DNA from 4 places in the Legionella nigrisilvae genome. Region 4 is predicted to be linked to each of the others. Evidence: riboswitches for the same ligand, from Rfam matches in the RefSeq annotation. Region 4 holds a riboswitch; each other region holds the start of a gene.

Region 1 (7,512 bases), on a different contig from region 4:
CCAATGGGATTTGTTCTTCCAACAGAGTAATTAAACCAAGATTGCCATATTTTGCAGCCTTAAGAATAACGTTTTTACCTTCATATTCTTTCTCTGTCCAGTTAAGCCGTTGTATTGGGGGACTTTCTAATTGTTTAATGATTTTTTTTCTGATTAATTCGTTATCAATGGCCGCTAGAATTTCAATAAGAACACGCTCGTATTCACTGACCCCATCTTCTGGAATTACAAGGGGTAAAGATAGAGCCTCAATAAAGGCATCCAGGTTAAATTCATTTCCATGACAAAGAAAGGCAGTTTGAGCGATTTTTGCCTGCAATGCATATTTGTTATTGAGGGTGTATTTTGCTTGCGGTTGGATGAGTTTAAATACATTAAGTTTGCGAGACGCTTCAAGCCAAATATCTTCGATAATTTGATAATTACGACTACTAAATTCACAATCTTTAGTTTGTTCAACAATACATTCGATGACACGTTGTTTTATTTGTTCACTTCGTTGGGAAAGTATGGCTTCGCAATCTGGGTATCTTTTGAGTTGGCGTAATAATTTTTCATCTTCTAATAGGAATGGATGTTGAACAAGATTATCAATAATTGCTTGGAATACGAGTTGCGTCACGGGCCCTTTTTTCTTTGAAAGTATCAAAAATAATGCCATTAATTGGAAAATGAGTTCGGGATCAGAAGTATGTTTTAGCGTGATTTGCTGAATAAATTCACTGATATTTTTTTCATTGATGTATTCAGAAAGTTTTGGTTTATAAGGTAATAGGTAAAATATGGCGCCTTCATTGTTGGATAATAATTCTTGTGCATGTTGATCGTCAATTAAACGCGCTAAATGTTCTAGGATAGCAGGGGAAGACTCGCGGGCAATTACATTAATGAGGCCAGGTAGTACTTTGGTGAGCGTCTCAGCCTCATTCAGAGTATTTCGTAAGGCTTCCACCCATTTCGAATCGGTATCTTCTTCACAAGTTAATAGTGCTGCGTGTAAAAATGTTGTTCCAAATAGTTCATATAGGGCTGAAAAATTCGTTGCGGTTAAGGTAAATTGTAGGGGTTCTTCTTTTTGAGGAATATTCTGAAGTTCGTGCTCACTAAACACTCCCTGGAGTGAGTAGCTTTGAAATCCTCGTTCATCACTACTTGTTTTTTTAACCGCTTCCACAAGGGGCTTGGCTTCCGGAAAATGATTAAGTAAAGCATATAAGAGAAACACTTCGTTGTCTTCGGAGTGTAATGTAAATAAATTGTATTTCAAAAAATCATGAAGTAAATAGGTTTGCAAAATCTGTTCCGGGCTAGTATTGCGCTGAACTAACCAGAGTATAAATGCCGCGAACTTCTGTGTATCAGAGATCCAATCTCTACATAATCCTATGATCCCTAACGGATTTTTTTGCTGGGATAGCTTTTTGTTAAACAGGCTTAGATGGTGTTCAACCTGTTGAATGTCGTCAATAAATTTCTGGTTATGCAACTCAGAATCAACACATTTTTGGATTTCAGGAAGATTTTTAAACAATGCATCATTTTGTTGATAAAAATTAAGTGTATGGCCGCTGTCTTCCTGCAATAAAGCCCGAAACAATTCGAACAATTTAGCATGGAGCAACGAATTTTCTTTATCCACTTTAGGTAGTAGATATTTAAGGGTAATTAAAAATAAAGAATCCTGCGGATTTTCTTCGAATGTTTTTCTGCAAAATTGAAGATAATCCATGAATAAAATGTGTTGCTCTACCTTCTTAATGTCTTCCTGAGTATCAAGACCTTGTAGCTTTCCAAGACGGGCATTTCTCAGAAGCACACGGTTAGTGTGACGTGCTTGAAGTTCTTCCAGTTCGAGAAGTTCTCGAGATAGGTGTTGATTAGATAGATGAAAAATTTTTTCATCACTTTGAAGCCAGTTAAAAAGCTTTGTGATCATCTTTTGGCTCGAAAGGGTAACGTAAGCATAAGATGTACTACAAATGATCTTGAGTCAAGATATTATTTGTGCTTTCAGAGTCAAATTTGAGCTCAGTGATATTGGAAGATCGGTAATGAAAAAAAATATTAACCACTCTAAAAATAGAGCATGGTATGCATTAAAAAAACAGTAGGTTTGTGGATTTAGTTGTTAGTGGGAGTTGCAAAAAATATTCTAGCTTGATCCATGAGAAATACATTGAAATAGGAGGTAAAGAAATGGGAGTAAGTCTGATTAATGGGCGCATAACCAGACTTACATGCAGACTACAACGAGGAGAGTAACCACATCCTTGTGGTATAGCGTCTTCCATGATGCTATAAATTCCTTTTAAGACATCCACTGTCATTCCTCGTTGTAGTAAGCATAACAAAATGTTTTAAATTAGCATTGCCTTTTTATCTCATATTCGTGTAAGAAATTTCTCAAACTTGAGATTGAACCGCAAAAAAACAAAATTTGCTCTACGTACTCCGTTTATATGTAAGTGTAAAAAAACATAAGGCATCTTGAGATAAAAATTAGCTGGCAATTCAATCCCATCTCAAAGAATAAACTTAGGGCAAGGCGTTTAAAGAGAGATCTATAGGCCTTAAAATTTTTGGATTTCATTTAATTTAATTTTTTTATATAAAGTTTTCCGTGTTAATCAATCCTTAAGCTTATGTGTTTTACACTGATAAAAAGTCAAGAGGAGACTACCATGTCAAACAAGAAACTAACTGAACGTTTAAATCGGGAACTTGATGAGCTTGGAGTTCCTGCCTTAATGACAGAACGCGTACAAGTGTGCTCTAAGTTGTTCCAATTACCTAAATTTAAAATTGAAGCTCTTTTACATGGAGTCATCGCTTTGGACTCTACCTCCATGCAAAAAGTTGCTAATGAGCTCGAGGTCAGTATGGATTGGTTGTTTGGAAAAACCAAAGAAACCACTCATTAGTCACATTAACCTAGCCCGGGAGACAAAACTCCCGGGCTATTCATAAGAACCCATGGGCTAAGCTTTAACAGGAGTGACTCATGAGGCAAGACTCATACGGTATCCACCCCTTCATTGAGAATCAAGTTTTGAGTAAGACATAGAACCATAAAACTGGAAGCATAATAATTGCAAATACTAACGTTTACATGCACATGAAGTAGCATGTAAACGATGAATGAAGTGAGATGAAACAAATAATTTAATCGATTAGTTCCAATGAGGAACTTTCAGTGATGCCATAGGATTTATTTTGCATATCATGACAAACGATGATAAACATTCACTCCATGGTTAAAGACATCAACAGCGTTTGCAATCCTGGGAATTGTAGAGTTACCTGAAAAAAAGGCGATTCCTGCTTGTATTCCTCGGCCAACATTACCACCTATACCCAAATTGTTATATGAGTTAGGGGCGATTGCTTCTAATGCGTGAATTGCCACGTCGGGAAGATATTCAATTGCTGAGGCATCTGGATTAGTAAGATACTGAACCATAACTAAAGTTGCAATGATGGCATTGTAGCCACGATAGACAGTGAGCCAGTTCAAAAGGTTGTACGTAGATACAGATTGTGAGGGGGTTTGTTGTTGCTTTTCATAAGACATTATTAGTACTCCTAATTCGTGATCCAAAAAAATTATTCCTCGCGCCACATTATAAATTAAACAATATTTAAATCACATATTTAATAAAAAAGTATTTTAAGAACAATTATTTACTGAGCGTTACTGAGCGGAAACTCTTGGGCTAAAAAGTAATCAAAGAATAGTTGTATCCATCTTACATTTTAAAACTATTATTGGCTGAGGGGCTAAGCTTCATCCCATTAAGTATTTTTTCGAATACCTCATAATTATTGGAATGGGAATTGGTATTAATTATGGGAAAAAGTAGATGTTGAAAAAAATCGGCTCTTTTTTCGATTTCTTCGGCATAGGTCTCTGCTACAAGTTCAGGCTCATTTTTAAAAGCGCCACAACCCCAGGCACCCAGAACTGCATGGGTTTGTCCCACAAGGATTAAGGTATCCAGTTGAGCCGCAATTCGTCGGCGTAAATCTTCTCTATGTTCTTTTAATACACTAGGCTCTTGTGATTGCGATTCAGCAAAGTGCTCGGGCGCAGCGGATCTTAATTCATAAAAAGAAAAAATACTCTCTGAAGGGAGAAACGCATAACTTAATTCTGGACTGGATGTAAGTCCAGATCCTCCATAGTCATCTACCGTCGAAGGCAGCAATACTTCCGGACCTCTAAAACATATTCTAGGTTCTGCACTATGGAGGGTTTTATAAATATCTGCAGTATCTAATGTAGGACAACGTGCTTTTACAATATCGTACTCGAGTTGGGTCATCCTTTTTCTAGCTTCTACTAATGAGGCTCCTTCTTCAGTATATATAAACAGGTTTGAAGTCTTATCGAGTTTGACGATTTTATCCATCAATGAAAGTAAACATGAACTTCGGTGCCACATATTTTCTTCTTGAGCACTCCCACCTTCTAGGACAGCACCTCCGGGATATCGAGAATTTGCCATATTCAATACGGTGTAAATTACCGCATTTTTTTTGGTTGCTGTTAACGTGGCACTTCCCCAATCCTGATATTGGACTTCAACTTTCGGGTCAACCGAAGAAGCCACAGGTTTTAATTTTTTCCAACGTTCGAAATTACTAATTGCCGTTTTCTGTAAATCTAGATATTCCTTGGGAGTAGTTACTTTAATTATTGTTTCGTGGATACTATCATGGCGCCAAAGATTACCAGATAAGCTTCCTGTCAGAAGGTTGGGTCTATGTGAGGAGTGAACCTCATGAATGGTAGAATAAATGTCATTTGCAGATACACGACCTCTGAAAAATCTCAACCGACCTAACATAATCTAGATCCTTAACTTTTGTGCATATATCGCAATGGACTCCAGTTTTCCTTTGGTTATGCGGGCAATAAAATAATCAATAAGAGCATATATTTATCATAGTGTATCTAGTTTGGAATTCAAGAAGATCTTCTAAGTTTTCACTAGTATTCGTTGAAAGATAAGAATATTTGTTTTTCTTGAGCTTCGTCGTTTTATTAGAAAAAAAGCTGAAGAGAGGCCATAATATTTTTATCTATAATTTAATTCATTAAATGAGGTATATTAAAAGTTCATAAACAAGGAGTGTTTATTATGATAAGAAATTCCATAAAAAATTTGAGTGGTCTTGTCATTCTTTCTTTTTCAATTCAAGCCCTTGCCCATGATACGATTCGAGTGCATGTCAAAACGAATGAAAAGACAGCTGCTGCATTAGGATATACTGTAGATGGTAAAAAAGTAGGAGCTCGAGGAAAGTATTATGAAGGAAAAGGGCCGGCAAATAGAGAATATGTGTTTGGATTTAGGAAAAATTCGGCCTTTGGTCCCGACGTGCTATGCGGATCCCAAGTTCTAACTAAAGATAGTATTGTCACTTTAATTACTAAAGGTGATAGTTGCTCAATTGTAGTTAATTAAATAGGAACTGTAGAATTAGTTCATGCTTTATGATGTATTCAATGAAACATCATCGAGATGGAGTCTATCGGAATGATAGTGCTGCATCCTCGATCATTTGTTCATAAACCAAAACTAAAACTGAACCATGATGAACCTCCAAAACAATATCAGGTGTTTGAGCTCGATTAAAACATGAGGTTTGTCCTGGAAATGAAAGATGAGTATTATTGAGCTCCCATCGCAGACCAATTGAAGAGAGGATTGCTTCTGGTATTCCCATTAATGAAATTTTTGTATGGACTGGCAAGGAAAGATTAATCTTGGATTGTGCATTCAGCACAAATCCCCTTATCGGTGGTGCATATAAAAGACAGTTGGTCCCCATAAAGATATTCATGTTATTTAGTACATGATCCAAATGTCCCCCATTTACCCCAACCACAATAGCGGGTAATAAATCCTGGTCTTTTAAATAACCCAGGGCTTTTTGATAATCACTCCTGCTTTGATCCGGGATATGAAGAAAAGGGTGGTTTTTCAGAAGAGCTGGATGGACTGAATCTAAGTCCCCAGTGATTAATTGAGGACGAATTCCCTGTTCAAATAAACTATTTGCCGCGCCATCAGCTGCAATAATTGGCAAATTCATCGCAATGAAAAAAGATGAATCAGGTAAATTTCCATTGAGGCATAAAATGGATTGATACCCAGTTAAATTAATTACATCGTGTATCATAATGTCTTTTTAATAAAATAAGGAGCAAACTGACAATTAAACCCACTACATTAGAGCTGGTTACAAAAAATGAGTCGGTGCTACTTCCATATATGATCCAAGCTACTGAACAAATGAGGTAATTAATCAGCATAATCATGGAGAGATCTTGGGTTGATCGGGTTTTTAACGATTTGATAATTTGGGGTAATAAACCAATAAAGGAAGTAATAAAAGCAATCATACCTGAGAGCATAACAATAGACACATTTTCCTCCGCTCAGACGAATGAGATCAGGTTCAAAGGGTTGGTTTAATTCCTCTCAGCCATTAACGGGCACCCCCAATGTACAAAAATCATTCTAACATGAATCATGCGAATGCTGAAGGTCTATTTAGAATACGTGCGTTTTCGTTGTAGGTATACACCGAGACTCTTTGTGCAAAAGGTTTTGATTTCGTACTATTGTGCTCAACTTGACTTTCGTTTAATCAAAAAGCAATATTTTTTTATCTGTTCAAAGTGATTTTTTCTTAGGATAATGAGACCACGATGTCAGTTTGGTAAAAATTTTTTCCTCCAAATTGATATTAGAGTAGATCATTGATCCTTAAAGACTGGTTCCTTGAGGATGTTTTTTCAGATAAGGAATAAAAATGAAAAGAATTACATTGTTAATCATGGGATTGGCCCTAACGGGTGGAGCCATTGCGGAAAGTGGTCCCAAAGAGGAAGTCCGCCATATTGTGACACTCAATGGGCTTACTCAAGGAGATGGACGATATATTCGAACTGATGTTACAGAGAATGGTCAATATAAATATGGCTATTATTTTTGTGGAACCCGGCATAGCATAGTATATGGTGATATGGTGTTTGCGGATGAAGTAGGTGAGTCTTACCGTGTGGAACGATCGATTAAATTTTCGATTTGTCAGGATGAAACGTTAAGCGAATGTGAAGAATTTGCCTCGGACCATTTTACTATTTTTAAGAATAAAGAAGGTTATTTAGAAACCGATAGTCGTCCTGTCTTACCTATTAGTGTAGCCTCACTAAAAGACTCCTTTAAAGCATGTCAACCTAACCCAGAAGAAGATAATCGGATGAAAAAAGTAATTCATGCTGGGAGTAATTATTTGATTCGTAAAGGTTAATTGGAAATAGCGCTAGGAGGCGCAGCATACCCTTGGGAATTTTGCTACCATCTCCCGTAACATTCGGGATGTCTTAGGTCTTGCTGCGCTTATCAAAGCCTCAAGAAATCATGGCCGAAGGTCCCAAATTTTTTCTTAAACTTAGAGCAAAAATAGCGAGATTTTACTATAATGGCCCGCTTTCTTTTT
Region 2 (7,512 bases), on a different contig from region 4:
CGAGGAAGTCCGTACAGAGCAAATGGATAGGCTGCGCTAGGCTGGGTTGATGCCTTTGCACGGTGTACATAATATTTGGTCATTAAAATTTTATCTTGGGGCAAATGAGCAAGAAGTGATTTTTTTCTCTTCAAAGGTTTCGCTTGTTCCAGATCAGGATACCAGCGAACGAAATCAAAATGTTTTTTTATAAACGCAGGATTGTTCAATTCGTTTTGGTGTTGGCAAATGAATATTAAAGTGGCTTTGACTCGTGCTACGGGTACAGGGAAAACAGTACCCTCATGAATAACACGTGAATCATAATGGTTGCCCTTATTTAAATAAGCCAGGGTTTCTTTAGCAGTTGAACATAATGCAGCTCCGTTGATCTCATACTGACTGGCCGAAGATGGTTCCGCCGGTACAAAATGAGGAGCAGCAAAAACTTGAAGATTTACTAATAATCCATAAAAGAAAATTTTAATTTTCATTCTTTACAATAAGTACGTGTGAAAACAAAATGATACCACATGCACCTCTTGAAATTCTAAGAATTACATAAGAAGAACTTTATACATCCTGGATTATGAATTTAATCAGAGTCTTCCTTGGGTAAATAACGTGCAGACTAGGCAGCTTCTGCCTCACGCAATCCTGAGTCATCCGATTCGGCTGTTAGACGATTAAAATGCCAAGAACTATAAAGCGCACCAAGTCCACAAACAATTAAACCTAAAGGCAAGGCATTTAGCGTTTGCATTAGCAAATAGGCACTTATGATTGTTAAAACCGATGAGCCAAACATACGCACGGTATGGATTATAGCCAGTGCAAGTCCGGTATTTTCTTTATAATCTGCGAGCATGATGGACATGGTAGCAGGAGCAGCTAAGCTAATTCCTAAATTACAAATTAATGCAAAAGATAGAGCATACAAATTGAATTCATAAAAAGCTGCGCACACTAACATCGCAAACCCACCAATAATAATAAACCAAGCTCCAAGATAAATAGTCGATGCCATGCTGAAATATTTACGAAGCCAAATACCTAAATAGTTGCCCACAATTATATTTAAGCCATTAATAATAAAAATAATACCGTATACCAAAGGGGAAAACCCAAATTGATCAATAATAATATAGGACGAATTAATCACCGAAAGCATTACGGCTGCGAAACTAAACATCATAATAAAAGAACCACTCCAAAGAGTGGGAGATGGAATGATCTCTTGGTAGGCTTTAATTACTTTATTAACCATAAAAGATTCTTGAGGTTGTTTCCAAAAAGGAGACTCAAACAATCCTTTACGCGATTGCAGTAATAGTGTTATTCCAATTACCGCCATTAATATGAAATTAGCCTGCCAACCATAATAGGTAAAAATCAGTGAACCCAATACCGGAGCAAGAATAGGTGATATTGAAACAATCATCGAAACATAGGACAGAACCTTAGCTCGCTCTATGGTATCCTCAAAATCCCGAGATATTGAAAAAGCAATCAAATTCGCACAACACAAAGCAAATCCTTGTAAGGCGCGTCCCAGAATGAGTACATAGATATTCGTTGCAAAAGCACAGATTAAACTGGCAAGAACAGCAAGGAACAAGCTGCCTGGTAACAAACGGCGTCGTCCAAAATGATCGATTAATGGTCCCCAGATCAATTGGGTCACACCAAACACAAGCAAATAAATACTTAAGGTTAATTGACTTAAGCTATGAGTGGTACCAAAAACATTAGTGATATAAGGCAGCGAAGGTTGATAAAGGTCAAAGGTAAGTAAGGAAAAGGCTGATAATAATCCAATTAGCAAAATCGAAGTTCGTGGTTGGGACATAATATTCATTTTAAAAAAGAAAGCGGGCCATTATAGTAAAATCTCGCTATTTTTGCTCTAAGTTTAAGAAAAAATTTGGGACCTTCGGCCATGATTTCTTGAGGCTTTGATAAGCGCAGCAAGACCTAAGACATCCCGAATGTTACGGGAGATGGTAGCAAAATTCCCAAGGGTATGCTGCGCCTCCTAGCGCTATTTCCAATTAACCTTTACGAATCAAATAATTACTCCCAGCATGAATTACTTTTTTCATCCGATTATCTTCTTCTGGGTTAGGTTGACATGCTTTAAAGGAGTCTTTTAGTGAGGCTACACTAATAGGTAAGACAGGACGACTATCGGTTTCTAAATAACCTTCTTTATTCTTAAAAATAGTAAAATGGTCCGAGGCAAATTCTTCACATTCGCTTAACGTTTCATCCTGACAAATCGAAAATTTAATCGATCGTTCCACACGGTAAGACTCACCTACTTCATCCGCAAACACCATATCACCATATACTATGCTATGCCGGGTTCCACAAAAATAATAGCCATATTTATATTGACCATTCTCTGTAACATCAGTTCGAATATATCGTCCATCTCCTTGAGTAAGCCCATTGAGTGTCACAATATGGCGGACTTCCTCTTTGGGACCACTTTCCGCAATGGCTCCACCCGTTAGGGCCAATCCCATGATTAACAATGTAATTCTTTTCATTTTTATTCCTTATCTGAAAAAACATCCTCAAGGAACCAGTCTTTAAGGATCAATGATCTACTCTAATATCAATTTGGAGGAAAAAATTTTTACCAAACTGACATCGTGGTCTCATTATCCTAAGAAAAAATCACTTTGAACAGATAAAAAAATATTGCTTTTTGATTAAACGAAAGTCAAGTTGAGCACAATAGTACGAAATCAAAACCTTTTGCACAAAGAGTCTCGGTGTATACCTACAACGAAAACGCACGTATTCTAAATAGACCTTCAGCATTCGCATGATTCATGTTAGAATGATTTTTGTACATTGGGGGTGCCCGTTAATGGCTGAGAGGAATTAAACCAACCCTTTGAACCTGATCTCATTCGTCTGAGCGGAGGAAAATGTGTCTATTGTTATGCTCTCAGGTATGATTGCTTTTATTACTTCCTTTATTGGTTTATTACCCCAAATTATCAAATCGTTAAAAACCCGATCAACCCAAGATCTCTCCATGATTATGCTGATTAATTACCTCATTTGTTCAGTAGCTTGGATCATATATGGAAGTAGCACCGACTCATTTTTTGTAACCAGCTCTAATGTAGTGGGTTTAATTGTCAGTTTGCTCCTTATTTTATTAAAAAGACATTATGATACACGATGTAATTAATTTAACTGGGTATCAATCCATTTTATGCCTCAATGGAAATTTACCTGATTCATCTTTTTTCATTGCGATGAATTTGCCAATTATTGCAGCTGATGGCGCGGCAAATAGTTTATTTGAACAGGGAATTCGTCCTCAATTAATCACTGGGGACTTAGATTCAGTCCATCCAGCTCTTCTGAAAAACCACCCTTTTCTTCATATCCCGGATCAAAGCAGGAGTGATTATCAAAAAGCCCTGGGTTATTTAAAAGACCAGGATTTATTACCCGCTATTGTGGTTGGGGTAAATGGGGGACATTTGGATCATGTACTAAATAACATGAATATCTTTATGGGGACCAACTGTCTTTTATATGCACCACCGATAAGGGGATTTGTGCTGAATGCACAATCCAAGATTAATCTTTCCTTGCCAGTCCATACAAAAATTTCATTAATGGGAATACCAGAAGCAATCCTCTCTTCAATTGGTCTGCGATGGGAGCTCAATAATACTCATCTTTCATTTCCAGGACAAACCTCATGTTTTAATCGAGCTCAAACACCTGATATTGTTTTGGAGGTTCATCATGGTTCAGTTTTAGTTTTGGTTTATGAACAAATGATCGAGGATGCAGCACTATCATTCCGATAGACTCCATCTCGATGATGTTTCATTGAATACATCATAAAGCATGAACTAATTCTACAGTTCCTATTTAATTAACTACAATTGAGCAACTATCACCTTTAGTAATTAAAGTGACAATACTATCTTTAGTTAGAACTTGGGATCCGCATAGCACGTCGGGACCAAAGGCCGAATTTTTCCTAAATCCAAACACATATTCTCTATTTGCCGGCCCTTTTCCTTCATAATACTTTCCTCGAGCTCCTACTTTTTTACCATCTACAGTATATCCTAATGCAGCAGCTGTCTTTTCATTCGTTTTGACATGCACTCGAATCGTATCATGGGCAAGGGCTTGAATTGAAAAAGAAAGAATGACAAGACCACTCAAATTTTTTATGGAATTTCTTATCATAATAAACACTCCTTGTTTATGAACTTTTAATATACCTCATTTAATGAATTAAATTATAGATAAAAATATTATGGCCTCTCTTCAGCTTTTTTTCTAATAAAACGACGAAGCTCAAGAAAAACAAATATTCTTATCTTTCAACGAATACTAGTGAAAACTTAGAAGATCTTCTTGAATTCCAAACTAGATACACTATGATAAATATATGCTCTTATTGATTATTTTATTGCCCGCATAACCAAAGGAAAACTGGAGTCCATTGCGATATATGCACAAAAGTTAAGGATCTAGATTATGTTAGGTCGGTTGAGATTTTTCAGAGGTCGTGTATCTGCAAATGACATTTATTCTACCATTCATGAGGTTCACTCCTCACATAGACCCAACCTTCTGACAGGAAGCTTATCTGGTAATCTTTGGCGCCATGATAGTATCCACGAAACAATAATTAAAGTAACTACTCCCAAGGAATATCTAGATTTACAGAAAACGGCAATTAGTAATTTCGAACGTTGGAAAAAATTAAAACCTGTGGCTTCTTCGGTTGACCCGAAAGTTGAAGTCCAATATCAGGATTGGGGAAGTGCCACGTTAACAGCAACCAAAAAAAATGCGGTAATTTACACCGTATTGAATATGGCAAATTCTCGATATCCCGGAGGTGCTGTCCTAGAAGGTGGGAGTGCTCAAGAAGAAAATATGTGGCACCGAAGTTCATGTTTACTTTCATTGATGGATAAAATCGTCAAACTCGATAAGACTTCAAACCTGTTTATATATACTGAAGAAGGAGCCTCATTAGTAGAAGCTAGAAAAAGGATGACCCAACTCGAGTACGATATTGTAAAAGCACGTTGTCCTACATTAGATACTGCAGATATTTATAAAACCCTCCATAGTGCAGAACCTAGAATATGTTTTAGAGGTCCGGAAGTATTGCTGCCTTCGACGGTAGATGACTATGGAGGATCTGGACTTACATCCAGTCCAGAATTAAGTTATGCGTTTCTCCCTTCAGAGAGTATTTTTTCTTTTTATGAATTAAGATCCGCTGCGCCCGAGCACTTTGCTGAATCGCAATCACAAGAGCCTAGTGTATTAAAAGAACATAGAGAAGATTTACGCCGACGAATTGCGGCTCAACTGGATACCTTAATCCTTGTGGGACAAACCCATGCAGTTCTGGGTGCCTGGGGTTGTGGCGCTTTTAAAAATGAGCCTGAACTTGTAGCAGAGACCTATGCCGAAGAAATCGAAAAAAGAGCCGATTTTTTTCAACATCTACTTTTTCCCATAATTAATACCAATTCCCATTCCAATAATTATGAGGTATTCGAAAAAATACTTAATGGGATGAAGCTTAGCCCCTCAGCCAATAATAGTTTTAAAATGTAAGATGGATACAACTATTCTTTGATTACTTTTTAGCCCAAGAGTTTCCGCTCAGTAACGCTCAGTAAATAATTGTTCTTAAAATACTTTTTTATTAAATATGTGATTTAAATATTGTTTAATTTATAATGTGGCGCGAGGAATAATTTTTTTGGATCACGAATTAGGAGTACTAATAATGTCTTATGAAAAGCAACAACAAACCCCCTCACAATCTGTATCTACGTACAACCTTTTGAACTGGCTCACTGTCTATCGTGGCTACAATGCCATCATTGCAACTTTAGTTATGGTTCAGTATCTTACTAATCCAGATGCCTCAGCAATTGAATATCTTCCCGACGTGGCAATTCACGCATTAGAAGCAATCGCCCCTAACTCATATAACAATTTGGGTATAGGTGGTAATGTTGGCCGAGGAATACAAGCAGGAATCGCCTTTTTTTCAGGTAACTCTACAATTCCCAGGATTGCAAACGCTGTTGATGTCTTTAACCATGGAGTGAATGTTTATCATCGTTTGTCATGATATGCAAAATAAATCCTATGGCATCACTGAAAGTTCCTCATTGGAACTAATCGATTAAATTATTTGTTTCATCTCACTTCATTCATCGTTTACATGCTACTTCATGTGCATGTAAACGTTAGTATTTGCAATTATTATGCTTCCAGTTTTATGGTTCTATGTCTTACTCAAAACTTGATTCTCAATGAAGGGGTGGATACCGTATGAGTCTTGCCTCATGAGTCACTCCTGTTAAAGCTTAGCCCATGGGTTCTTATGAATAGCCCGGGAGTTTTGTCTCCCGGGCTAGGTTAATGTGACTAATGAGTGGTTTCTTTGGTTTTTCCAAACAACCAATCCATACTGACCTCGAGCTCATTAGCAACTTTTTGCATGGAGGTAGAGTCCAAAGCGATGACTCCATGTAAAAGAGCTTCAATTTTAAATTTAGGTAATTGGAACAACTTAGAGCACACTTGTACGCGTTCTGTCATTAAGGCAGGAACTCCAAGCTCATCAAGTTCCCGATTTAAACGTTCAGTTAGTTTCTTGTTTGACATGGTAGTCTCCTCTTGACTTTTTATCAGTGTAAAACACATAAGCTTAAGGATTGATTAACACGGAAAACTTTATATAAAAAAATTAAATTAAATGAAATCCAAAAATTTTAAGGCCTATAGATCTCTCTTTAAACGCCTTGCCCTAAGTTTATTCTTTGAGATGGGATTGAATTGCCAGCTAATTTTTATCTCAAGATGCCTTATGTTTTTTTACACTTACATATAAACGGAGTACGTAGAGCAAATTTTGTTTTTTTGCGGTTCAATCTCAAGTTTGAGAAATTTCTTACACGAATATGAGATAAAAAGGCAATGCTAATTTAAAACATTTTGTTATGCTTACTACAACGAGGAATGACAGTGGATGTCTTAAAAGGAATTTATAGCATCATGGAAGACGCTATACCACAAGGATGTGGTTACTCTCCTCGTTGTAGTCTGCATGTAAGTCTGGTTATGCGCCCATTAATCAGACTTACTCCCATTTCTTTACCTCCTATTTCAATGTATTTCTCATGGATCAAGCTAGAATATTTTTTGCAACTCCCACTAACAACTAAATCCACAAACCTACTGTTTTTTTAATGCATACCATGCTCTATTTTTAGAGTGGTTAATATTTTTTTTCATTACCGATCTTCCAATATCACTGAGCTCAAATTTGACTCTGAAAGCACAAATAATATCTTGACTCAAGATCATTTGTAGTACATCTTATGCTTACGTTACCCTTTCGAGCCAAAAGATGATCACAAAGCTTTTTAACTGGCTTCAAAGTGATGAAAAAATTTTTCATCTATCTAATCAACACCTATCTCGAGAACTTCTCGAACTGGAAGA
Region 3 (7,512 bases), on a different contig from region 4:
CCAGTTTTACGTCCGTCATAGAACCTAGTCCATTAGCTAAATGGTAAATGGTGCGAAAGCCAGCCTGTCTTAATAGCATCCAAGCTCGCTTACTTCTTTGACCTGATTGGCAATAAACGAGAGTGGGTTGTAGAGGATTTAATTCATCAAGGCGGTCTGGCAACTCAGCCAAGGGAATGAATCGTCCTCCTAAATTATAATTTCTGTGTTCTGTCTCTGTTCTTACATCCAGCAATAATGCGTCAGTATTTTGTTGTAAAAAGCCGGGTAATGCATGTGAGGAAACTGCAAAAGACTCCATCTCATAGGAGGATACGCATTGAGAAAAAACACTTTTTTCCATTGTTTGGTCGTAAACACAGAACTGACATTGTTTATTTTTTACCAAATGAATCTTTTTTATCTCCATCGATAGAAAATCTATCCACAGCAAACGATTCAATAGAGAAACACCACTTTGGGTGATCCATTTAATAATTTCTGTCGCTTGCATGATCCCGAGCAAACCAGGAAGAGTCCCTAAAACCCCACCAGTTTGACAATTTCCAATTGAATCGGGGATTACTGGAAATAAACAGTGTAAACATGGGTTCTTTTTACCATAAAACAAGGAACAATGACCTTGAAATTGGTAAGCGCTGGCATAAACGTAAGGTTTTTGCAATCGATAGCAAATATCGTGAGTCAGGTAACGAGTATAAAAATTATCCGAGCAGTCAGCTACAAGATCATATTGTGAAATGATACCTTTTGCGTTCTCATCACTTAAACGAACCTCATAAGATTGGATGTTAATATTTGAATTCAAAGCCTCTAATTTCAGTTTTGCAGTGGCTGCTTTTAGTTGGTGGATGTCTTTTTCTTGGTAAAGTATTTGCCGATGTAAATTACTTTCCTCAATAACATCATCATCAATTATGCCTAAAGTCCCTACCCCAGCACCAGCAAGGTACGGGAGTAACGTCGCTCCAATTCCTCCCGCGCCAACACATAATACACGTGCTCTTTGGAGTTTTTCTTGTCCTTGAAGACCTATCTCTTCTAATTTTATTTGCTGTATATAGCGTTGTACCTCGGATGAAACAGACATACTCAGCCCTCATTGTTCCATTAAACTTAAAAGCTTTAGGGTGGATTGTTGTGGATCTTCTGCTTCTGTAATTGCAGAAATAAGAGCAACACCTTGGATACCGGTAGCCACTACAGCAGGCATACGCTCAATATTAATTCCTCCTATTGCGACTAAAGGATAATGTAAGGTACGGATCCAACGTTGTAAGCCTTCAATGCCTTGGGCGGTAAAAGACATTACTTTGCTTGTTGTTGGAAAAATAGGGCCAATTGCAATATATGAAGGACGCAGTGCATGCGCTCGTGCGACTTCGTAGTAACAATGAGTACTCACTCCCAGCAAAATCCCCTGCTTTCTAAGTGCCTCAAGATCTGCAGTATCCAAATCGGATTGTCCTAAATGCACTGCTTCAGCATTTAACTCTAAAGCCATTTCCCAGTAATCATTTATAAATAGAGTTGCCTGATGCTTTTTAGCCAGGGCGATACTTCGTCGCATTTCTTCTTCTAGGCTTTTAGTTTGTTCTTTAACTCGTAATTGGATGGTTTTGACTCCAAGATTCAAAAGCCGTTCTACCCAAGAAAACCGATCAACCACTGGATAAAGACCTAAACGATGACATGGCTTAAATGGTTGCGGTGGATCGTATAATGGTTCGGAAGCAAGATAAGGTAAATCTGCTTCATCTTCTGGAAAAGCTCCATAATAAACATTATTTTGTCCTCGACGTACTGCCTGATGAACATACATTTTTGCAATGATTAATGCATCTTCAAGTAAATGGCCAAGAGCCAGTGCACCAGTAATTGCCGCGGAGAGAATCGAACGAAGTTCTGGATATTTTGAATCAGAAACACGATTTTGAGTGAGCCAAAAAGAAGTGGTTCCATTGGTCCAATAATCATGCTGACGTGAGGATTTCTGCATAGTCGATCCTAAGAGAAATACACTTTTAGCGCCAAAAGCTAGCAGTTTATGTGCCGCCTCTTGCATGGCTTGGTGCGTTTCTACTTGGCCATTTAAAATGACTTCAGCTTCACGTGTATTCAGCACCAAAACATCGGCAAAAGAAAATCTTACAGTACCCCTTTTCTCCTCACCATCCTTCCATAATGATAAGTTAAAATCCCAAACTACTGGGCCGGTATAATGATTGAGAATTTGCAGGTCCTCGGTAGAGAATCTCTCTTCAATTTTGATTGCAGCAGGCCGATTCTCGATTTGAAATCGCTGTGTTGGCAACAGACCCAAGCCGCGAAAAGTTTTTTTATCTGCTTCATTATCCGTGTTGCACCACACAACGCTCATAATGCGGTCTCCTGATGCCAAAATGGCGTATCGATTAAAGGGGTACACGATTGTGCCGTAATTCGTTCAGGCATAAGGCCTGCTTCAAAAGCAGAACGTCCTGCGATGACTGCATGTGAAAAAGCTTCAGCCATGGTTACTGGATGAATCGATGAGGCCACCGCGCTATTTAATAAGACCGCATCAAAACCTAATTCCAGAATCCGTGTGGCATGAGAAGGTTTCCCGATTCCTGCATCGACAATCAGAGTAATATCAGATAATCGTTGGCGTAAGGTCTCCAATGCAAAGGGGTTTAGCAAGCCTTTTCCAGAACCTATAGGAGCGGCCCAAGGCATCAAAATCCTACATCCGCAATCAACTAATCGCTGACATAAAACTAAATCCTCCGTACAATAAGGGAATACTTCAAATCCTCGTTTCACTAATTCAGTAGCCGCATGCAGCAATTCAAAAGGCTCGGGTTGTAAACTGTAATCATCTCCTATTACTTCCAATTTAATCCAGGAAGTTTGAAATAATTCACGTGCCATTTCGGCTGTAGTAATAGCAGTTTGTGCGTCACGACAGCCCGCAGTATTAGGCAGTATATGGCAACCCAAAGAACGTACAGTCTGCCAAAATAAATCTCCCCCCATATTACAAGGCATTTGCCGTTTTAAAGACACCGTAATTACGTTCGTTTTAGAGGCTCGAACAGCCTCGGTCATTACCTCAAGTGATGGATAGCCTGCTGTACCTAGAAGTAATCGACTTGTTAACGGTTTATCTGCTAAATACCACATACCCTATCCTCCCTGCATCGGAACAATTAAATCAATACGGTCTCCTTCACACAATATAGTGTTGGAAAACATAGGCTTAGGAACGAACTGATTATTTATTGCTATTGCTACATGCGCAGCAATACCTTCGATTTGCTCAAGTAGTTCCTGTAAGGTACAAGATGAATCAAGAGTGAAGGATTTATCATTTATAAAAATGATCATGAATAAGCCTCCCAAAGCTCAGGGTAACAAAGGTCTTTTTGATTGCTCTTTAGTCCACGTAAAATCTCTTCTACTAATGCCGGAGCAATTAAATATCCATGCCGATAGAGTCCATTAACAGCAATAAATTGTTGGGCATATCTTATACGTGGCTGATGGTGGACTAAAGTCGGACGGCAATGTGTTACTGTCTTAATTATCCGTGCTTCAGCAAAACCTCTATGCACGTAGTAGGCAGCAGTTAATAATTCAAGTGTTGTACGCACCGAAATAGGACTGGAGTCTTCTGTTTCTAATTCGCTGGCGCCGATAAGGTAATAAGAGTTAGGACGAGGTGCAATATAAATATTATATCGTGGATGCAAAAGACGTATCGGCCTGTTTAATTGAACATCCGGTGCATACAGCCAAAGAAGTTCACCACGAAGCCCACGTAAATTTGGAAAAGTACTTTTGGCTCCAAGCCCTCTGCAATCAAAAACAAAATCAAATGGATAAAGCGCTCCTCCTGTTTCTATCTTGCCTGGATGCACCCAAGAAACAAAACTATAATCTCGCCAGATAACACCGCACTGACAAAGATGTTTTTTAAGTTCCTGCAACAAGGTCTGATTATCAAGTTGTGCTTCTTTGGGAAAATAATAAGCCATTTTTAAATGATTCAGTTCTGGTTCCAGTTGACTTAGTTCATTTTGAGGGAGCAACTGATAACAGGAATCGCTTAATTTATTTACAATTCTGGAACTAAATTGCTGCCATTCTGCTTTATCTTGGGGATGATGCACTACAAGAGATCCTTTTTGGCAAAAATATACGGGCACCTCTAACTGATTTAGAATGGACTCCCATAAAACGTCAACTGACTCCATACCCAAATTAAAAATCATTTGGTCCGCCTTATCGAGTTCAGACATGGGTGACAAAAGTCCTGCTGCTGCATTACTGCAATTATTAAAAAATCCTTCTGCCTCGAATAATGTCACTTGCCAGCCTTCGTTTTTTAAACGTAAAGCTAATAAACATCCCATAACTCCAGCACCAACAACAGCAACGTTTTTCATTTAATGAATCACTTTTCAATATTACAGCCTGAGTGCAGCCGCACATAGGCTGCATCCTTAATTTCATTCACTAACACAACATGCAATGGGTTCTAGGTCAGAATGAGGAGTTTTAGGAAGGAACTCATTTGTATAACAAGAATTAACCGCAAAAGACTCATTGATAATTCCCAAATGCTTGCCGAACCGCTCTACCTTATTCCAATCACGCTCCACATTTAAAAGCGTGCGCGAGAAAAAAGGTAAACTACGGATGAAAATTGTATGGTACATAGGAGTTCTTAATTGAGGCTTTGCCCTACATAAAAGTTCATAGGCTTCGTCGGGATTTTCGGTGGTAAAGGCCGCACCACGTTGGGTGGCATTGAGAAATCCTTTAAGAAGTTCTGGTTTTTTTAACATGCGTTCTGGCACAATAAATTGAATGGAGCAAAAACAACAACAGCCTAATCCGGCAAGCTGATCGATACGCAGAAATACCGTTTCACCTCGTAAATGTTCTAACTCAACTTTCTGAAAATTAATAAAACCAATTCCTGTATCTATGAGGTCACGACAAATAGCATCAGTAACATTCATGCCGATGCGAACTGTTTCATAACTTGAAGGATCAATCCCAGCTAAAGTTGCCAAATTATCAATAATGATTTTGCCAAACTCACCAATATAACCAACTCGTTTACCAACAATATCCTGAAAAGATTGAATGCCACTGGATTTAAGGGCAATGAGTCCAGTAGGAGGTTCATCCAATAATGTACCAATTGAGGTAACAGCATAGCCTTTTGCACGAGCAGCTAAGGTATGAATCATAGCTTTGACCCCAAAATCAACATGCCCCATTCCCACAATTTCGGTTACATCGCTAGGATCGCTTGGCTCTAAAATCGCCAGCTTAATACCCTCCTGTTGATAATAACCTAACGCATGGGCAACAAAGATGGGGGTATGATAAGGGTTTGCATACCAATTAAGTAGTAAGGTAGTTCTCGTAGATAACGCGCTCATGCCATAGCTCCTTGTATTAATAAATAAAATAGGATGGCTAGAGGTATCGCGCTAAGACTTAATAGAAGAAAGAATCTGTATTCCGCGAGTCGTAAAACTTAACAGAGCCCCCATCATTTGGATACAAAGTACTCTGAAATTAACTGGCTTAAATAATACAGATTTAAGGCGTTCTTACGCTGGTATGAACCAGATCAAGTTCAACGGGTATTTCTCAGTCGTTAATAACGACACCCCGCGCCATCAAATTGTCCGTAATGCTATCGGGTATGGAAAAAACTGTCAAACATTATTAGATACCCCACTCATCCGCTTACGGACACTTTCTCTCCAAAAGGAAGCAGGGAACATAGCTCCCCACTCCCCTTCTCATGAAAATACATCTTTATGGCAGTGAGGGTTAAAGTGACGGGTTAAAGATCAACAACTAGAATCATAAATTTTGCACATAAAACACATTATGTTGAATCAAAAATCGCTGACATAATAAAGGAGTATGATGCAACAGATGGTGTAAATAAGCCCGGGTAAATTGTTGCGAGCATGTAGGACAAACACAGTTCGCATCGATCATTTCAAAGTCCATTGCTGCTTTTGAATCCATTAGGTCCACAGTGCCAGTGTGGCTGTACACTCTTCCTTGTGTAGCTGCTTGTGCTGGCTCATCCGTCTCAATAAATTCTATCCCCTGTTGAAGCAAGCCCTGGATTAACTCAGAATCAAAACAGCCCGCTACATAACGAGGGATATTGGCCCATTGGTCTAATTTTGCACCATTCGGTTCATTCAAAATTTTAAAATAAACCCCATGGGGTAGAATAACCGTATGCTTTTCTAAGTCATCACTATGAAGAAAGGGGATGATATCCTCATTCCAATTATCCCAAATTTGTGGAAAATCACGCATGATATTTTGGGGCAAGAGTATTGCGTTAGGCTTAAGATGCTTGATTAGTTCGATAAGTTCCTCAGCGGTCAATTTGATTCGAGAACCATCATAAGGAGACTTGAGAACATAAACTTTTTCTTTATTGGCAACAAGTGAGGCGGCATTGATTATCATCACCCCTGGACATGCCAGATAATGCGCTAAATTAGATATTTTTTTAAGTACATTTTGACCAGGCTTATACAACAAACTTTCTAAGGAATAAGATGCTGCGGTAACCTTTGCCTCTTGCCAATTGGCCGTTGTGAGGCACAAACCGGCCTCTGAAGTTAAAACAGGGATAAAATTTTGTATTGCAGCCAACATTCCTGATCTCCTGATTTACAGCAATAAACTGGTGTCGCCATAACTAAAAAACCTGTATCTTTTTTCAATTGCTTCCTGGTAAAGCATCATTGCTTGTTTATGGCCAATAAATGCTGAAACGAGCATTAATAAAGTAGACTCGGGCAAGTGAAAATTAGTCATTAATCCATCGCAAATCTTAAACTCATATCCTGGGTAAATAAAGATATCTGTGTCTTTATTACAGGGCGTCAGTGTTCCATTTTGTGCAGCACTCTCAAGACTACGCAAAGCGGTTGTACCTACTGCAATTACACGATTTCCAGCAGCCTTCGTGAGGTGTACTGCCTCACACAATTCAGCACTTATTGTAAAGTGCTCACTATGCATTTTATGATCTTTGATATTATCACATCGAACCGGTCTAAATGTTCCTGCTCCTACATGTAACGTAAGATAGGCTACACTAACTCCTCTTGAACGTATGCTTGATAATACGTGTTCATCAAAATGTAAACCTGCTGTGGGAGCTGCCACAGATCCTTCATATTTTGCATAAACGGTTTGATAACGATTCTGATCCAAAATTTCATCATTTCGGGTAATATAGGGGGGTAATGGAATATGTCCTATTCCATTTAATAAATTCAAGACATCCATATCAGTTTGACAAAGAAATAAATCATCATCTCGATCGATCACTTTAATTTCTTTATTCTGCTCTAACTTGATAATTGAGCCCGCCTTCAACGCTTTACTGGCTTTAATATGAGCGAGAAAAGTAGACTCGCTAGTAATCCGTTCAACCAATAACTCTACTTTTCCACCTGTAGTTTTATG
Region 4 (7,512 bases):
CAAAAATAGCGGCGATCATAATGAGCGAAAAGCTTCCATCTGCTTGAGGCGCTGCTGTAGTCCCCGCTGCAGCTAGAGCATCACTAATAAAAAAACTCATATTGTCTCCTTTAATCTACTATTGATAATCGCGTGACATCATATAGGGAATTGGTCTTAAGGTAAATGAATCAACGCGGAAATTAAAACAGTTTTTCACAATAGCGGTTTTTATTTTGAACTATAATTCTCTCGAACTATTAAAAAGAAATTCAAATGAGCAAATCTAAGGACTATTCATAAAAAAAATTTTTTCTTCCATTCCAATGTTATCAAAGTGTAGCCTTAGGCAGCATAGAGTTACGTGAGTAGAATCTTTAGTTAGCCCAGTTTTACGTCCGTCATAGAACCTAGTCCATTAGCTAAATGGTAAATGGTGCGAAAGCCAGCCTGTCTTAATAGCATCCAAGCTCGCTTACTTCTTTGACCTGATTGGCAATAAACGAGAGTGGGTTGTAGAGGATTTAATTCATCAAGGCGGTCTGGCAACTCAGCCAAGGGAATGAATCGTCCTCCTAAATTATAATTTCTGTGTTCTGTCTCTGTTCTTACATCCAGCAATAATGCGTCAGTATTTTGTTGTAAAAAGCCGGGTAATGCATGTGAGGAAACTGCAAAAGACTCCATCTCATAGGAGGATACGCATTGAGAAAAAACACTTTTTTCCATTGTTTGGTCGTAAACACAGAACTGACATTGTTTATTTTTTACCAAATGAATCTTTTTTATCTCCATCGATAGAAAATCTATCCACAGCAAACGATTCAATAGAGAAACACCACTTTGGGTGATCCATTTAATAATTTCTGTCGCTTGCATGATCCCGAGCAAACCAGGAAGAGTCCCTAAAACCCCACCAGTTTGACAATTTCCAATTGAATCGGGGATTACTGGAAATAAACAGTGTAAACATGGGTTCTTTTTACCATAAAACAAGGAACAATGACCTTGAAATTGGTAAGCGCTGGCATAAACGTAAGGTTTTTGCAATCGATAGCAAATATCGTGAGTCAGGTAACGAGTATAAAAATTATCCGAGCAGTCAGCTACAAGATCATATTGTGAAATGATACCTTTTGCGTTCTCATCACTTAAACGAACCTCATAAGATTGGATGTTAATATTTGAATTCAAAGCCTCTAATTTCAGTTTTGCAGTGGCTGCTTTTAGTTGGTGGATGTCTTTTTCTTGGTAAAGTATTTGCCGATGTAAATTACTTTCCTCAATAACATCATCATCAATTATGCCTAAAGTCCCTACCCCAGCACCAGCAAGGTACGGGAGTAACGTCGCTCCAATTCCTCCCGCGCCAACACATAATACACGTGCTCTTTGGAGTTTTTCTTGTCCTTGAAGACCTATCTCTTCTAATTTTATTTGCTGTATATAGCGTTGTACCTCGGATGAAACAGACATACTCAGCCCTCATTGTTCCATTAAACTTAAAAGCTTTAGGGTGGATTGTTGTGGATCTTCTGCTTCTGTAATTGCAGAAATAAGAGCAACACCTTGGATACCGGTAGCCACTACAGCAGGCATACGCTCAATATTAATTCCTCCTATTGCGACTAAAGGATAATGTAAGGTACGGATCCAACGTTGTAAGCCTTCAATGCCTTGGGCGGTAAAAGACATTACTTTGCTTGTTGTTGGAAAAATAGGGCCAATTGCAATATATGAAGGACGCAGTGCATGCGCTCGTGCGACTTCGTAGTAACAATGAGTACTCACTCCCAGCAAAATCCCCTGCTTTCTAAGTGCCTCAAGATCTGCAGTATCCAAATCGGATTGTCCTAAATGCACTGCTTCAGCATTTAACTCTAAAGCCATTTCCCAGTAATCATTTATAAATAGAGTTGCCTGATGCTTTTTAGCCAGGGCGATACTTCGTCGCATTTCTTCTTCTAGGCTTTTAGTTTGTTCTTTAACTCGTAATTGGATGGTTTTGACTCCAAGATTCAAAAGCCGTTCTACCCAAGAAAACCGATCAACCACTGGATAAAGACCTAAACGATGACATGGCTTAAATGGTTGCGGTGGATCGTATAATGGTTCGGAAGCAAGATAAGGTAAATCTGCTTCATCTTCTGGAAAAGCTCCATAATAAACATTATTTTGTCCTCGACGTACTGCCTGATGAACATACATTTTTGCAATGATTAATGCATCTTCAAGTAAATGGCCAAGAGCCAGTGCACCAGTAATTGCCGCGGAGAGAATCGAACGAAGTTCTGGATATTTTGAATCAGAAACACGATTTTGAGTGAGCCAAAAAGAAGTGGTTCCATTGGTCCAATAATCATGCTGACGTGAGGATTTCTGCATAGTCGATCCTAAGAGAAATACACTTTTAGCGCCAAAAGCTAGCAGTTTATGTGCCGCCTCTTGCATGGCTTGGTGCGTTTCTACTTGGCCATTTAAAATGACTTCAGCTTCACGTGTATTCAGCACCAAAACATCGGCAAAAGAAAATCTTACAGTACCCCTTTTCTCCTCACCATCCTTCCATAATGATAAGTTAAAATCCCAAACTACTGGGCCGGTATAATGATTGAGAATTTGCAGGTCCTCGGTAGAGAATCTCTCTTCAATTTTGATTGCAGCAGGCCGATTCTCGATTTGAAATCGCTGTGTTGGCAACAGACCCAAGCCGCGAAAAGTTTTTTTATCTGCTTCATTATCCGTGTTGCACCACACAACGCTCATAATGCGGTCTCCTGATGCCAAAATGGCGTATCGATTAAAGGGGTACACGATTGTGCCGTAATTCGTTCAGGCATAAGGCCTGCTTCAAAAGCAGAACGTCCTGCGATGACTGCATGTGAAAAAGCTTCAGCCATGGTTACTGGATGAATCGATGAGGCCACCGCGCTATTTAATAAGACCGCATCAAAACCTAATTCCAGAATCCGTGTGGCATGAGAAGGTTTCCCGATTCCTGCATCGACAATCAGAGTAATATCAGATAATCGTTGGCGTAAGGTCTCCAATGCAAAGGGGTTTAGCAAGCCTTTTCCAGAACCTATAGGAGCGGCCCAAGGCATCAAAATCCTACATCCGCAATCAACTAATCGCTGACATAAAACTAAATCCTCCGTACAATAAGGGAATACTTCAAATCCTCGTTTCACTAATTCAGTAGCCGCATGCAGCAATTCAAAAGGCTCGGGTTGTAAACTGTAATCATCTCCTATTACTTCCAATTTAATCCAGGAAGTTTGAAATAATTCACGTGCCATTTCGGCTGTAGTAATAGCAGTTTGTGCGTCACGACAGCCCGCAGTATTAGGCAGTATATGGCAACCCAAAGAACGTACAGTCTGCCAAAATAAATCTCCCCCCATATTACAAGGCATTTGCCGTTTTAAAGACACCGTAATTACGTTCGTTTTAGAGGCTCGAACAGCCTCGGTCATTACCTCAAGTGATGGATAGCCTGCTGTACCTAGAAGTAATCGACTTGTTAACGGTTTATCTGCTAAATACCACATACCCTATCCTCCCTGCATCGGAACAATTAAATCAATACGGTCTCCTTCACACAATATAGTGTTGGAAAACATAGGCTTAGGAACGAACTGATTATTTATTGCTATTGCTACATGCGCAGCAATACCTTCGATTTGCTCAAGTAGTTCCTGTAAGGTACAAGATGAATCAAGAGTGAAGGATTTATCATTTATAAAAATGATCATGAATAAGCCTCCCAAAGCTCAGGGTAACAAAGGTCTTTTTGATTGCTCTTTAGTCCACGTAAAATCTCTTCTACTAATGCCGGAGCAATTAAATATCCATGCCGATAGAGTCCATTAACAGCAATAAATTGTTGGGCATATCTTATACGTGGCTGATGGTGGACTAAAGTCGGACGGCAATGTGTTACTGTCTTAATTATCCGTGCTTCAGCAAAACCTCTATGCACGTAGTAGGCAGCAGTTAATAATTCAAGTGTTGTACGCACCGAAATAGGACTGGAGTCTTCTGTTTCTAATTCGCTGGCGCCGATAAGGTAATAAGAGTTAGGACGAGGTGCAATATAAATATTATATCGTGGATGCAAAAGACGTATCGGCCTGTTTAATTGAACATCCGGTGCATACAGCCAAAGAAGTTCACCACGAAGCCCACGTAAATTTGGAAAAGTACTTTTGGCTCCAAGCCCTCTGCAATCAAAAACAAAATCAAATGGATAAAGCGCTCCTCCTGTTTCTATCTTGCCTGGATGCACCCAAGAAACAAAACTATAATCTCGCCAGATAACACCGCACTGACAAAGATGTTTTTTAAGTTCCTGCAACAAGGTCTGATTATCAAGTTGTGCTTCTTTGGGAAAATAATAAGCCATTTTTAAATGATTCAGTTCTGGTTCCAGTTGACTTAGTTCATTTTGAGGGAGCAACTGATAACAGGAATCGCTTAATTTATTTACAATTCTGGAACTAAATTGCTGCCATTCTGCTTTATCTTGGGGATGATGCACTACAAGAGATCCTTTTTGGCAAAAATATACGGGCACCTCTAACTGATTTAGAATGGACTCCCATAAAACGTCAACTGACTCCATACCCAAATTAAAAATCATTTGGTCCGCCTTATCGAGTTCAGACATGGGTGACAAAAGTCCTGCTGCTGCATTACTGCAATTATTAAAAAATCCTTCTGCCTCGAATAATGTCACTTGCCAGCCTTCGTTTTTTAAACGTAAAGCTAATAAACATCCCATAACTCCAGCACCAACAACAGCAACGTTTTTCATTTAATGAATCACTTTTCAATATTACAGCCTGAGTGCAGCCGCACATAGGCTGCATCCTTAATTTCATTCACTAACACAACATGCAATGGGTTCTAGGTCAGAATGAGGAGTTTTAGGAAGGAACTCATTTGTATAACAAGAATTAACCGCAAAAGACTCATTGATAATTCCCAAATGCTTGCCGAACCGCTCTACCTTATTCCAATCACGCTCCACATTTAAAAGCGTGCGCGAGAAAAAAGGTAAACTACGGATGAAAATTGTATGGTACATAGGAGTTCTTAATTGAGGCTTTGCCCTACATAAAAGTTCATAGGCTTCGTCGGGATTTTCGGTGGTAAAGGCCGCACCACGTTGGGTGGCATTGAGAAATCCTTTAAGAAGTTCTGGTTTTTTTAACATGCGTTCTGGCACAATAAATTGAATGGAGCAAAAACAACAACAGCCTAATCCGGCAAGCTGATCGATACGCAGAAATACCGTTTCACCTCGTAAATGTTCTAACTCAACTTTCTGAAAATTAATAAAACCAATTCCTGTATCTATGAGGTCACGACAAATAGCATCAGTAACATTCATGCCGATGCGAACTGTTTCATAACTTGAAGGATCAATCCCAGCTAAAGTTGCCAAATTATCAATAATGATTTTGCCAAACTCACCAATATAACCAACTCGTTTACCAACAATATCCTGAAAAGATTGAATGCCACTGGATTTAAGGGCAATGAGTCCAGTAGGAGGTTCATCCAATAATGTACCAATTGAGGTAACAGCATAGCCTTTTGCACGAGCAGCTAAGGTATGAATCATAGCTTTGACCCCAAAATCAACATGCCCCATTCCCACAATTTCGGTTACATCGCTAGGATCGCTTGGCTCTAAAATCGCCAGCTTAATACCCTCCTGTTGATAATAACCTAACGCATGGGCAACAAAGATGGGGGTATGATAAGGGTTTGCATACCAATTAAGTAGTAAGGTAGTTCTCGTAGATAACGCGCTCATGCCATAGCTCCTTGTATTAATAAATAAAATAGGATGGCTAGAGGTATCGCGCTAAGACTTAATAGAAGAAAGAATCTGTATTCCGCGAGTCGTAAAACTTAACAGAGCCCCCATCATTTGGATACAAAGTACTCTGAAATTAACTGGCTTAAATAATACAGATTTAAGGCGTTCTTACGCTGGTATGAACCAGATCAAGTTCAACGGGTATTTCTCAGTCGTTAATAACGACACCCCGCGCCATCAAATTGTCCGTAATGCTATCGGGTATGGAAAAAACTGTCAAACATTATTAGATACCCCACTCATCCGCTTACGGACACTTTCTCTCCAAAAGGAAGCAGGGAACATAGCTCCCCACTCCCCTTCTCATGAAAATACATCTTTATGGCAGTGAGGGTTAAAGTGACGGGTTAAAGATCAACAACTAGAATCATAAATTTTGCACATAAAACACATTATGTTGAATCAAAAATCGCTGACATAATAAAGGAGTATGATGCAACAGATGGTGTAAATAAGCCCGGGTAAATTGTTGCGAGCATGTAGGACAAACACAGTTCGCATCGATCATTTCAAAGTCCATTGCTGCTTTTGAATCCATTAGGTCCACAGTGCCAGTGTGGCTGTACACTCTTCCTTGTGTAGCTGCTTGTGCTGGCTCATCCGTCTCAATAAATTCTATCCCCTGTTGAAGCAAGCCCTGGATTAACTCAGAATCAAAACAGCCCGCTACATAACGAGGGATATTGGCCCATTGGTCTAATTTTGCACCATTCGGTTCATTCAAAATTTTAAAATAAACCCCATGGGGTAGAATAACCGTATGCTTTTCTAAGTCATCACTATGAAGAAAGGGGATGATATCCTCATTCCAATTATCCCAAATTTGTGGAAAATCACGCATGATATTTTGGGGCAAGAGTATTGCGTTAGGCTTAAGATGCTTGATTAGTTCGATAAGTTCCTCAGCGGTCAATTTGATTCGAGAACCATCATAAGGAGACTTGAGAACATAAACTTTTTCTTTATTGGCAACAAGTGAGGCGGCATTGATTATCATCACCCCTGGACATGCCAGATAATGCGCTAAATTAGATATTTTTTTAAGTACATTTTGACCAGGCTTATACAACAAACTTTCTAAGGAATAAGATGCTGCGGTAACCTTTGCCTCTTGCCAATTGGCCGTTGTGAGGCACAAACCGGCCTCTGAAGTTAAAACAGGGATAAAATTTTGTATTGCAGCCAACATTCCTGATCTCCTGATTTACAGCAATAAACTGGTGTCGCCATAACTAAAAAACCTGTATCTTTTTTCAATTGCTTCCTGGTAAAGCATCATTGCTTGTTTATGGCCAATAAATGCTGAAACGAGCATTAATAAAGTAGACTCGGGCAAGTGAAAATTAGTCATTAATCCATCGCAAATCTTAAACTCATATCCTGGGTAAATAAAGATATCTGTGTCTTTATTACAGGGCGTCAGTGTTCCATTTTGTGCAGCACTCTCAAGACTACGCAAAGCGGTTGTACCTACTGCAATTACACGATTTCCAGCAGCCTTCGTGAGGTGTACTGCCTCACACAATTCAGCACTTATTGTAAAGTGCTCACTATGCATTTTATGATCTTTGATATTATCACATCGAACCGGTCTAAATGTTCCTGCTCCTACATGTAACGTAAGATAGGCTACACTAACTCCT

Evidence for each region. A riboswitch is a leader RNA that binds a small molecule or an ion and turns the genes downstream of it on or off. The one in region 4 is predicted to bind thiamine pyrophosphate.
Region 1: it holds a riboswitch for thiamine pyrophosphate, as region 4 does, so the genes downstream of both, ACWTE2_RS05450 (SemiSWEET family sugar transporter) here and ACWTE2_RS26505 (ABC transporter substrate-binding protein) in region 4, are expected to answer to the same signal.
Region 2: it holds a riboswitch for thiamine pyrophosphate, as region 4 does, so the genes downstream of both, ACWTE2_RS22720 (SemiSWEET family sugar transporter) here and ACWTE2_RS26505 (ABC transporter substrate-binding protein) in region 4, are expected to answer to the same signal.
Region 3: it holds a riboswitch for thiamine pyrophosphate, as region 4 does, so the genes downstream of both, ACWTE2_RS09225 (ABC transporter substrate-binding protein) here and ACWTE2_RS26505 (ABC transporter substrate-binding protein) in region 4, are expected to answer to the same signal.

Annotation. Positions count from the first base shown of each region.
Region 1 covers NZ_CDRUGZ020000019.1:73,550-81,061, reverse strand. The annotation lists gene ACWTE2_RS05480 (ankyrin repeat domain-containing protein) at 1-1,936, opposite strand, end outside; gene ACWTE2_RS05475 (hypothetical protein) at 2,682-2,921, shown strand; gene ACWTE2_RS05470 (hypothetical protein) at 3,221-3,571, opposite strand; gene ACWTE2_RS05465 (poly(ADP-ribose) glycohydrolase domain-containing protein) at 3,747-4,847, opposite strand; gene ACWTE2_RS05460 (hypothetical protein) at 5,142-5,468, shown strand; gene ACWTE2_RS05455 (thiamine diphosphokinase) at 5,533-6,186, opposite strand; gene ACWTE2_RS05450 (SemiSWEET family sugar transporter) at 6,167-6,433, opposite strand; TPP riboswitch at 6,420-6,520, opposite strand; gene ACWTE2_RS05445 (hypothetical protein) at 6,823-7,323, shown strand.
Region 2 covers NZ_CDRUGZ020000038.1:71,709-79,220, forward strand. The annotation lists gene ACWTE2_RS22705 (hypothetical protein) at 1-473, opposite strand, end outside; gene ACWTE2_RS22710 (multidrug effflux MFS transporter) at 611-1,828, opposite strand; gene ACWTE2_RS22715 (hypothetical protein) at 2,031-2,531, opposite strand; TPP riboswitch at 2,834-2,934, shown strand; gene ACWTE2_RS22720 (SemiSWEET family sugar transporter) at 2,921-3,187, shown strand; gene ACWTE2_RS22725 (thiamine diphosphokinase) at 3,168-3,821, shown strand; gene ACWTE2_RS22730 (hypothetical protein) at 3,886-4,212, opposite strand; gene ACWTE2_RS22735 (poly(ADP-ribose) glycohydrolase domain-containing protein) at 4,507-5,607, shown strand; gene ACWTE2_RS22740 (hypothetical protein) at 5,783-6,133, shown strand; gene ACWTE2_RS22745 (hypothetical protein) at 6,433-6,672, opposite strand; gene ACWTE2_RS22750 (ankyrin repeat domain-containing protein) at 7,418-7,512, shown strand, end outside.
Region 3 covers NZ_CDRUGZ020000020.1:99,630-107,141, forward strand. The annotation lists gene ACWTE2_RS09200 (ThiF family adenylyltransferase) at 1-1,090, opposite strand, end outside; gene thiE (thiamine phosphate synthase) at 1,100-2,380, opposite strand; gene ACWTE2_RS09210 (thiazole synthase) at 2,377-3,165, opposite strand; gene thiS (sulfur carrier protein ThiS) at 3,169-3,369, opposite strand; gene ACWTE2_RS09220 (FAD-dependent oxidoreductase) at 3,366-4,430, opposite strand; gene ACWTE2_RS09225 (ABC transporter substrate-binding protein) at 4,494-5,438, opposite strand; TPP riboswitch at 5,593-5,686, opposite strand; gene ACWTE2_RS09230 (tRNA-guanine transglycosylase) at 5,872-6,693, opposite strand; gene queA (tRNA preQ1(34) S-adenosylmethionine ribosyltransferase-isomerase QueA) at 6,709-7,512, opposite strand, start outside.
Region 4 covers NZ_CDRUGZ020000041.1:99,265-106,776, forward strand. The annotation lists gene yajC (preprotein translocase subunit YajC) at 1-100, opposite strand, end outside; gene ACWTE2_RS26480 (ThiF family adenylyltransferase) at 361-1,455, opposite strand; gene thiE (thiamine phosphate synthase) at 1,465-2,745, opposite strand; gene ACWTE2_RS26490 (thiazole synthase) at 2,742-3,530, opposite strand; gene thiS (sulfur carrier protein ThiS) at 3,534-3,734, opposite strand; gene ACWTE2_RS26500 (FAD-dependent oxidoreductase) at 3,731-4,795, opposite strand; gene ACWTE2_RS26505 (ABC transporter substrate-binding protein) at 4,859-5,803, opposite strand; TPP riboswitch at 5,958-6,051, opposite strand; gene ACWTE2_RS26510 (tRNA-guanine transglycosylase) at 6,237-7,058, opposite strand; gene queA (tRNA preQ1(34) S-adenosylmethionine ribosyltransferase-isomerase QueA) at 7,074-7,512, opposite strand, start outside.